DNA from 3 places in the Enterobacter sp. RHBSTW-00994 genome. Region 3 is predicted to be linked to each of the others. Evidence: predicted binding sites of a transcription regulator. Region 3 holds the regulator's gene; each other region holds the start of a gene.
The links. Region 3 encodes sigma-54, which starts transcription at its own class of promoters, with help from an activator protein. Its sites were predicted from a motif close to GTTGGCACANNTTTCGCTNT; they were not measured.
Positions count from the first base shown of each region.

Region 1: HV346_RS06125 (amino acid ABC transporter substrate-binding protein) is a predicted target of sigma-54. The motif match lies at 1,587-1,606, and genes of this name have one in related genera.
Region 2: glnA (glutamate--ammonia ligase) is a predicted target of sigma-54. The motif match lies at 1,607-1,626, and genes of this name have one in related genera.

Region 1 covers NZ_CP056199.1:1,306,318-1,309,603, forward strand. The annotation lists gene gltJ (glutamate/aspartate ABC transporter permease GltJ) at 1-246, opposite strand, end outside; gene HV346_RS06125 (amino acid ABC transporter substrate-binding protein) at 402-1,313, opposite strand; gene lnt (apolipoprotein N-acyltransferase) at 1,725-3,263, opposite strand; gene corC (CNNM family magnesium/cobalt transport protein CorC) at 3,269-3,286, opposite strand, start outside.
Region 2 covers NZ_CP056199.1:4,815,273-4,818,558, reverse strand. The annotation lists gene glnA (glutamate--ammonia ligase) at 100-1,509, opposite strand; gene typA (ribosome-dependent GTPase TypA) at 1,899-3,286, shown strand, end outside.
Region 3 covers NZ_CP056199.1:4,266,634-4,269,919, forward strand. The annotation lists gene lptA (lipopolysaccharide ABC transporter substrate-binding protein LptA) at 1-263, shown strand, start outside; gene lptB (LPS export ABC transporter ATP-binding protein) at 270-995, shown strand; gene rpoN (RNA polymerase factor sigma-54) at 1,043-2,476, shown strand; gene hpf (ribosome hibernation promoting factor) at 2,499-2,786, shown strand; gene ptsN (PTS IIA-like nitrogen regulatory protein PtsN) at 2,869-3,286, shown strand, end outside.

The sequences.
Region 1 (3,286 bases), 1.9 Mb from region 3:
GAAAAACTGCACAATTAATGGAACGTTACGGAACAATTCCACATAGAGCGTGCCAAGGGTTGAAAGAAAACGGTTTGGGACGGTACGCAGAATACCGAACAGAGAGCCGACAAGAAATGCGAGTATCCAGGCCGTTATGGATAGTGCAACGGTGACCTGAAAGCCACTCCATAGCCAGCCGAGATAAGTGGTGTTGCCGAACGGGGCTTGTTGCAGAAAAATGCCCCAGTTCCAGTCGATTGACATAATAAACTCCAGAAAAAAAAGGGTAGCAGCGCTACCCTCGAAGATTGGTGAGAAGCTCAATGTTTGCGCTGAGTGGGGAACGACCACTCAGCGTATAGTCTGTCCATGCTTCCCGACAATCGAGAGGGCAGGAGATCCCGCCCTTGTCGTTCTAATTAGTTAAGAGCCTTGTCGTTTGGTGTTTTGAACAGCGCTTTCATGTCGTCAGACAGTTCGAAGTTCATGTTGAGGTTTTTAGGTGGAATCGGGTTCTTGAACCATTTATCGAACCATTTTTCCGCTTCACCAGACGTTTGCGTCTGAGCAATGGTGTCATCGATCAGTTTCTTAAACTCCGGATCGTCTTTGCGCAGCATGCAACCGTAGGCTTCTTTTGATTGCGCAGTGCCGACGATTTCCCAATTATCTGGTTTCTTCGCTTTCGCACGTTCGCCAGCCAACAGAGCGTCATCCATCATGAACGCGACAGCGCGCCCGCTTTCCAGCGTACGGAAAGAGTCACCATGGTCTTTTGCGCTGATGATGCGCATATCCATTTTCTTCTCGTCGTTCAGCTTGTGCAGCAGAACTTCAGAGGTTGTACCGGACGTCACCACAACCGCTTTGCCTTTCAGGTCAGCAAAATCTTTAATTTCGCCGCCTTTCTTCGTCAGCAGGCGCGTGCCTACAACAAAGATAGTGTCGGAGAAGGCAGCCTGTTTCTGGCGCTCAAGGTTATTGGTGGTCGAACCGCACTCAAAATCGAATGTACCGTTTTGCAGCAGCGGAATACGATTTTGAGAGGTAATTGGGATCAGTTTTACCTGAATATCAGGCTTGTTCAGCTTTTTCTTGACCGCTTCGACGATTGCGTTGGAGTAGTCCTGAGAATAGCCGACGACTTTCTGTGTGTTGTCGTAGTACGAGAACGGCACAGAAGACTCACGGTGGCCGACCACGATCACGCCGTTTTTAGCAATCTTGTCGAGAGTGCTTTGCCCGGCAGCGGGTGCGGCGTCCTCAGCGTGAACGACGCTTGCGGACATTCCCATCACCAGCATTGCTGTGGCCAGTTTACGTAATTGCATACCCAACTCCTTTTTTCATCTGCGCCAGAGACGCATAGAGACCCAGTGTGATGTTGTTATAGCTCGCTCAAAACGAGTGCAGTGTTATGCATGTTTGTTAACATTTAGTTTGGCTTAATGTAAAGATTTTGCTGCGTTATTGTTTATTTTTGCGAAGCGCGCCGCACCATTTAGAGGCAAAAATCTTTCGTTGCACTCTTGTGGTGCTGTCGATGACCTGTGCTGGTGCGACAAAGTTTCACGTTAAGCCAAATTACGTTTGCGTGAATTAACAAAGCAATAGGCGTGCCAGAAATGCTCTTTCCCCTGAACCTGTTCTTAAAAGGAAGAGGGGAAAAGGTGAGGCTGGATGGTGAAAGAGGGCGCGTAGGATCCCCTCTCCCGGTTGAGAGAGGGGAAGGGGGGAGAAGATTACTTACGACGCTGACGAAGGCTCATTAGCACTGCGCCAAAGCCAAACAGTGCCGTCAGGATCCACAATGGCCAGTTACCGGTGCGGGCATACGGTGTCAGGCCTGTTGTCGGTGTAACTTTAGCAGTCAGTACATCGCGGGTGAACTGCGGGATCATGGCCTGAATTTCACCCTGCGGACCAATCACGGCGGTAATACCATTGTTGGTACTGCGCAGTAACGGGCGTGCTAATTCCAGGGAGCGCATGCGTGCCATCTGGAAATGCTGCCACGGGCCAATGGATTTACCGAACCATGCATCATTGGAGATGGTCAGCAGATAATCGGTATCCGGACGGAAATTATCGCGCACCTGTTCACCGAGGATAATTTCGTAGCAAATGGCGGCGGTCAGTGCAAAACCATGCGCATGCAACTGTGGCTGAACATACGGACCACGGCTAAATGATGACATCGGCAAGTCAAAGAACGGCGCGAGCGGGCGCAGAATCGATTCCAGCGGAACAAACTCGCCAAACGGGACAAGATGGTTTTTGTTGTAGCGGTCAGTGGAGTTGTAGCTGTACGGATTATCCTTACCAAGCGTAATGATCGTGTTGTACGTGTCATACCTGTTTTGCTGGTTCAGACGCGCATCGACAATTCCGGTTATCAGCGTGCTGCCACGGGCGCGCAGCAAATCATCCATCATGTTCAGGAAAGGTTGCTGGTTAATTTCCAGGTCAGGGATCGCGGATTCTGGCCAGATGATCAACTGTGATTTCCCCATCACCTGCTCGGTAGCGTCGGCATAGATTTTGAGCGTGTTCAGCAGTTGCTTCTCATCCCATTTCATCGCCTGCGGTATGTCGCCTTGCACCATGGATACTTGCATCGCACGCTCAGGCTCAAGGGTGTACCACTGAATATAACGAAGCGGGAAAGGAAGGGTGAAGAGCACGATTGCTGTCACCAGTGGTCGCCAGTTGCGTGTGATCATCGCCAGCACCAGCAAACCACTGACCACCATCAGGAGGAAGTTAATTGTCTCAACGCCCATAACTGGTGCGAGACCTTTCAACGGACCATCAATCTGGCTATAGCCGAACTGCAGCCACGGGAAGCCGGTCAGAACCCAACCGCGCAGAAACTCGGTGATTTGCCACACCACGGGTGCGGCAATGGCGACACGCAGCCAGGTGGTTTTTGGCCACAGGCGCGAAAGAATACCCGCAAATAAACCGGTGTAGAGCGAAAGATAAGCCGCCAGCAAAACGACCAGAAAAACGTTAACGGGCCCTGGCATCCCGCCAAACTGCGCGATACTGACATAAACCCAGTTAATACCGGACCCAAACAGACCCAGGCCCCAGAAATAACCGATGGCTGCAGCCTGTAATGGACGACGATTGAGGGTCAGGCCTTGCAGCCCCATCAGAGAGATAATGGCCGCAGGCCAGATATCGTAAGGAGAAAAAGCCAGCGTACCGCTGGCTCCAAGTAACAGCGCCAGCAGCAAACGGACGCGCTGGCGTTCAAGTAATGAGGCAAATGCCATTTACATTAATCTTCCAGTTTCGG
Region 2 (3,286 bases), 550 kb from region 3:
GAGAAAAAAGCCCATCCGAAGATGGGCTGAAAGTTTCCACGGCAACAAAAAACGGCTTTCGGGCTTGCACGTAAAAGGTCGCGCAAAACCCGTTAAAACTTAAACGCTGTAGTACAGTTCGAACTCAACTGGGTGCGGAGTCATACGCACGCGGTCATTTTCTTCAATACGCAGCGCGATGTAAGCATCGATAGCGTCGTTAGTGAAGACACCGCCGGCCGTCAGGAACTCACGGTCTGCGTCCAGTGCGTTCAATGCCTCTTCCAGAGAACCTGCAACCTGTGGGATCTCTTTCGCTTCTTCTGGAGGCAGATCGTACAGGTTTTTGTCCATCGCTTCGCCTGGGTGGATCTTGTTCTTAATGCCGTCCAGACCCGCCATCAGCAGTGCTGCGAAGCACAGGTATGGGTTAGCCGCTGGATCCGGGAAGCGCACTTCGATACGACGTGCTTTCGGAGATGCAACCACTGGAATACGGATAGAAGCAGAGCGGTTACGGGCGGAGTAAGCCAGCATTACTGGTGCTTCGTAGCCAGGGACCAGACGCTTGTATGAGTTGGTGGTTGGGTTTGCCAGGGCGTTAATTGCTTTAGCGTGTTTGATTACGCCACCAATGTAGTACAGCGCCTGCTCAGACAGACCGGCATATTTGTCACCAGAGAACAGGTTAGTACCGTTCTTGGACAGGGACATGTGGCAGTGCATACCGGAACCGTTATCGCCGAACATTGGTTTTGGCATGAAGGTTGCGGTTTTACCGAAACGGTGTGCAACGTTGTGGACCACATATTTGTAAATCTGAATCTCGTCCGCTTTCTTGGTCATCGTATTGAAGCGGGTCGCGATTTCGTTCTGGCCAGCAGTTGCTACTTCGTGGTGATGCGCTTCAACAACCAGACCCATTTCTTCCATGATCAGACACATGGTCGAACGGATGTCCTGTGAAGAATCGACCGGAGGAACCGGGAAGTAACCGCCTTTCACGCCTGGACGGTGACCTTTGTTACCACCTTCGTATTTGGTGGAAGAGTTCCATGCACCTTCGATGTCATCGATAGCAACGTGAGAACCAGAGATGGATGCGCCAAAACGGATGTCGTCAAACAGGAAGAACTCTGGCTCTGGCCCAAACAGAACGGTGTCTGCGATGCCAGTAGAACGCAGGTACTCTTCAGCACGTTTCGCGATGGAACGTGGGTCGCGGTCGTAGCCTTGCAGTGTGCCTGGCTCGAGGATATCGCAACGGATGATCAGTGTAGGTTCTTCGAAGAACGGGTCAATGAGCGCCGTGGTTGCGTCAGGCATCAGAACCATGTCGGATTCGTTGATACCTTTCCAGCCACCAATTGAGGAGCCGTCAAACATTTTGCCTTCTTCAAAGAATTCGGCGTTTACCTGATGTGCAGGAATCGTGACGTGCTGTTCTTTGCCTTTGGTATCGGTGAAGCGCAGGTCAACAAACTTCACTTCATGTTCGTTCAGCATCGTCAAAACGTGTTCAGCGGACATACTTAACTCTCCAGATTGGTCATTGTCGTCGTGGTAACGAGGTCTTCAAATTCTGTGTAAGGCTGGCATTGCTGCCGCCTTTTTGCCGTATTTATACAAAGCGAAATCTGTGCCAACTTTTAAAACACCCCAAAAAGGCGTTATCATGCGCACCATAGTGCAAAACTGCTGCACCACGATGGTTATGTTGCACCAGTATAGTGCTCCACTGTGAACATGGAGCACCATATTGGTGCAATTTACGTTAAAGTGCCCTTTTTACGCTCCGTGAAAGCGATCACAAAGCAACTCTGCGATACTTGTTTGCGGGGGATGTTTGTGATCCTGTTTTGTAGTGCGATTAATCCGTGTACAATAACGCGCTATTTCTAAATGCCTGAGGCAAAGTTGTGATCGAAAATTTGCGTAACATCGCCATCATCGCGCACGTTGACCATGGTAAAACTACCCTGGTTGATAAGCTGCTGCAGCAATCCGGTACGTTTGATGCGCGTGCCGAAACTCAAGAGCGTGTGATGGACTCCAACGATTTGGAGAAAGAGCGTGGGATTACCATCCTCGCGAAAAACACCGCTATCAAATGGAATGACTACCGTATCAACATCGTTGATACCCCAGGGCACGCCGATTTCGGTGGCGAAGTTGAACGTGTAATGTCCATGGTAGACTCCGTTCTGCTGGTCGTTGACGCAATGGATGGCCCAATGCCGCAAACGCGCTTCGTTACCAAAAAGGCATTTGCCCACGGTCTGAAGCCAATTGTTGTTATCAACAAAGTTGACCGCCCTGGCGCGCGTCCTGACTGGGTTGTTGACCAGGTATTCGACCTGTTCGTTAACCTCGACGCGACCGACGAGCAGCTGGACTTCCCTATCGTTTACGCTTCTGCGCTGAACGGTATCGCAGGTCTGGACCACGAAAACATGGCTGACGACATGACCCCGCTGTACCAGGCGATTGTTGACCGTGTTCCTGCACCAAACGTTGATCTCGACGGCACGCTGCAGATGCAGATCTCTCAGCTCGATTACAACAACTATGTTGGTGTAATCGGCATTGGTCGTATCAAACGCGGTAAAGTGAAGCCGAACCAGCAGGTCACTATCATTGATAGCGAAGGCAAAACCCGTAACGGTAAAGTCGGTAAAGTACTGGGCCACCTGGGTCTGGAACGTATCGAAACTGACGTGGCAGAAGCAGGCGATATCATTGCTATCACCGGTCTGGGCGAGTTGAACATCTCTGACACGATCTGTGACCCGCAGGCTGTTGAAGCACTGCCAGCACTGTCTGTTGATGAGCCAACCGTTTCTATGTTCTTCAACGTCAACACCTCTCCGTTCTGTGGCAAAGAAGGTAAGTTCGTTACCTCTCGTCAGATCCTTGACCGCCTGAACAAAGAGCTGGTGCACAACGTTGCGCTGCGTGTTGAAGAAACGCCTGACGCGGATGCATTCCGTGTATCTGGTCGTGGTGAGCTGCACCTGTCTGTTCTTATCGAGAACATGCGTCGTGAAGGTTTCGAAATGGCGGTTTCCCGTCCGAAAGTTATCTTCCGCGAAATCGATGGCCGTAAACAAGAGCCATTCGAAAACGTAACACTGGACGTTGAAGAGCAGCATCAGGGTTCTGTTATGCAGGCTCTGGGTGAGCGTAAAGGCGACCTGAAAAACATGAATCCAGATGGCAAAGGCCGCGTACGTCTCGACTACGTGATCCCAAGCCGTGGTCTGATCGGCTTCCGTTCAGAATTCATGACCATGACTTCCGGTACGGG
Region 3 (3,286 bases):
TGCAGGATAACGGTAAGCCAGTAAAAGGCCGCGCCACACATATGCACTATGAGCTGGCGAAAGACCTTGTCATCCTGACAGGTAATGCTTATCTGGAACAACTGGATAGCAATATCACCGGTGACAAAATCACCTATCTGGTGAAAGAGCAGAAGATGCAAGCGTCCAGCGAGAAAGGCAAACGCGTGACAACCGTGCTTGTTCCATCACAGCTGCAGGACAAAGGCCAAAGCCAGGCCCCGGCACAGAAGAAGAGTAACTAATTCGTTATGGCAACATTAACTGCAAAGAACCTCGCCAAAGCCTATAAAGGCCGTCGCGTCGTAGAAGATGTCAGTCTGACCGTAAATTCTGGCGAAATTGTTGGCCTTTTAGGCCCTAACGGTGCAGGTAAAACCACTACATTTTATATGGTGGTGGGCATTGTCCCACGCGATGCAGGCAACATTATCATTGATGATGATGACATTAGCTTGCTGCCACTGCACGCGCGTGCGCGCCGTGGTATTGGCTATCTGCCTCAGGAAGCTTCCATTTTCCGCCGCTTGAGCGTCTTCGATAACCTGATGGCAGTCCTGCAGATCCGCGACGATCTTAGCGCCGAACAACGTCAGGATCGCGCCAACGAGTTGATGGAAGAGTTCCATATCGAACATCTGCGCGATAACCTTGGGCAGGCACTCTCTGGTGGTGAACGTCGCCGTGTCGAGATAGCTCGTGCGCTGGCTGCAAATCCTAAATTTATCCTTCTGGATGAGCCCTTTGCGGGTGTTGACCCCATATCGGTTATCGACATCAAACGCATTATTGAACACCTGCGCGATAGCGGGCTCGGCGTACTTATCACTGACCATAACGTCCGTGAAACGCTGGCTGTCTGCGAACGTGCATATATTGTTAGCCAGGGCCATCTGATTGCTCATGGCACGCCTCAACAGATCCTCGAAGATGAACATGTTAAGCGCGTGTACCTTGGGGAAGACTTCAGACTCTGATAGGGTAGAGGTATTGTCACGCCGAACCGGAGAATAATGCTCTGAACATGAAGCAAGGTTTGCAATTAAGGCTCAGCCAACAACTGGCAATGACGCCACAGCTACAGCAGGCTATTCGCCTGTTGCAACTGTCCACGCTAGAACTTCAGCAAGAACTCCAGCAAGCGCTGGATAGCAACCCATTGCTGGAGCAAACCGATCTTCATGACGAGGTAGAAACCCAGCAGACACAAGATACAGAAGCGCTCGACACCGTTGATGCTCTCGAACAAAAAGAGATGCCGGACGAGCTGCCTCTGGATGCCAGTTGGGATGAAATCTACACCGCAGGAACGCCATCTGGAACGCGCGTGGACTATCAGGACGACGAATTACCTGTCTATCAGGGTGAAACAACCCAGTCGTTGCAAGATTATCTAATGTGGCAAGTCGAGCTGACGCCGTTCTCTGACACCGATCGCGCTATTGCGACGTCCATTGTCGATGCCGTTGATGATACCGGTTATTTAACGGTGACGCTGGACGATATCCTGGAAAGCATCGGCAATGATGAGATTGATCTTGAAGAGATTGAAGCGGTTCTGAAACGTATCCAGCGCTTTGATCCGGTTGGCGTCGCCGCTAAAGATCTGCGCGACTGCCTGTTGATCCAGCTTTCTCAGTTTGCCAGGGAAACACCATGGATTGACGAGGCGCGATTAATCATCAGCGAACACCTGGATCTCCTGGCAAACCATGATTTCCGCACACTGATGCGCGTAACACGCCTGAAAGAAGACGTACTTAAAGAAGCGGTCAACCTGATCCAATCACTGGATCCGCGCCCTGGCCAATCGATCCAGACCAGTGAACCTGAATACGTTATCCCTGATGTGCTGGTCAGAAAACATAATGACCGATGGGTTGTCGAACTGAATTCTGACAGTATTCCTCGCCTGCAAATCAACCAGCAGTATGCTTCGATGTGTACCAGTGTGCGCAACGACTCTGACAATCAATACATTCGTAGCAACCTTCAGGAAGCACGATGGTTGATCAAAAGCCTGGAGAGCCGAAACGATACCCTGCTACGTGTAAGTCGCTGTATCGTTGAGCAACAGCAGGCATTCTTTGAGCAGGGTGAAGAGTTTATGAAACCGATGGTGCTGGCAGATATTGCTCAGGCCGTCGAGATGCATGAATCGACGATTTCCCGTGTGACCACACAAAAGTATCTGCACAGTCCACGCGGTATTTTTGAGCTTAAGTATTTCTTCTCCAGTCATGTGAATACCGAAGGCGGTGGCGAAGCCTCGTCGACGGCGATTCGCGCACTGGTGAAGAAGTTGATCGCCGCGGAAAATCCCGCGAAGCCACTGAGTGACAGTAAGTTAACCACCATGCTGTCCGATCAGGGTATTATGGTGGCACGCCGTACTGTTGCGAAGTATCGAGAGTCTTTATCCATTCCGCCGTCTAACCAGCGTAAACAACTGGTCTGACACAACCGATAAGGAAGACACTATGCAGCTCAACATCACAGGACACAATGTCGAAATTACTGATGCTTTACGCGATTTTGTGAATGCTAAATTCGCGAAACTTGAGCAGTATTTCGAAAGGATAAACCAGGTCTACATTGTGTTAAAAGTGGAGAAAGTGACTCATATCTCGGACGCAACCCTGCATGTTAATGGGGGCGAGCTTCATGCCAGTGCGGAAGGGCAAGACATGTATGCGGCTATCGACGGCTTGATTGACAAGCTTGCGCGACAGCTTAATAAACATAAAGATAAACTAAAACAACACTAATTGTCCGGGCAGTTAACGGGTGCAGGAAGGCCTGTTGTGAAACACAACGGGCCATTTGTACAGTTAGCGCTTAGGTGAAATTATGATGAACAACGATTCCGCTCTCCAACTGAGCAACGTCCTTAACCAGGAATGTACCCGCAGTGGTGTCCACTGCCAGAGCAAAAAACGTGCGCTGGAAATCATCAGTGAACTGGCTGCAAAACAGCTGGGCCTACCACCGCAGGTCGTGTTCGAAGCTATTCTGACCCGTGAAAAAATGGGCAGTACTGGCATCGGCAACGGCATTGCAATTCCTCATGGCAAGCTGGAAGAAGATACCTTGCGTGCCGTCGGTGTTTTTGTACAACTGGAAACACCTATCGCCTTTGACGCCATTGATAACCAGCCGGTCGATCTCCTCTTCGCACTGTTGGTTCCGGCCGATCAGACAAAAACCCATCTGCACACGCTTTCTCTGGTCGCCAAACGCCTGGCAGATAAAACCATTTGCCGCCGAC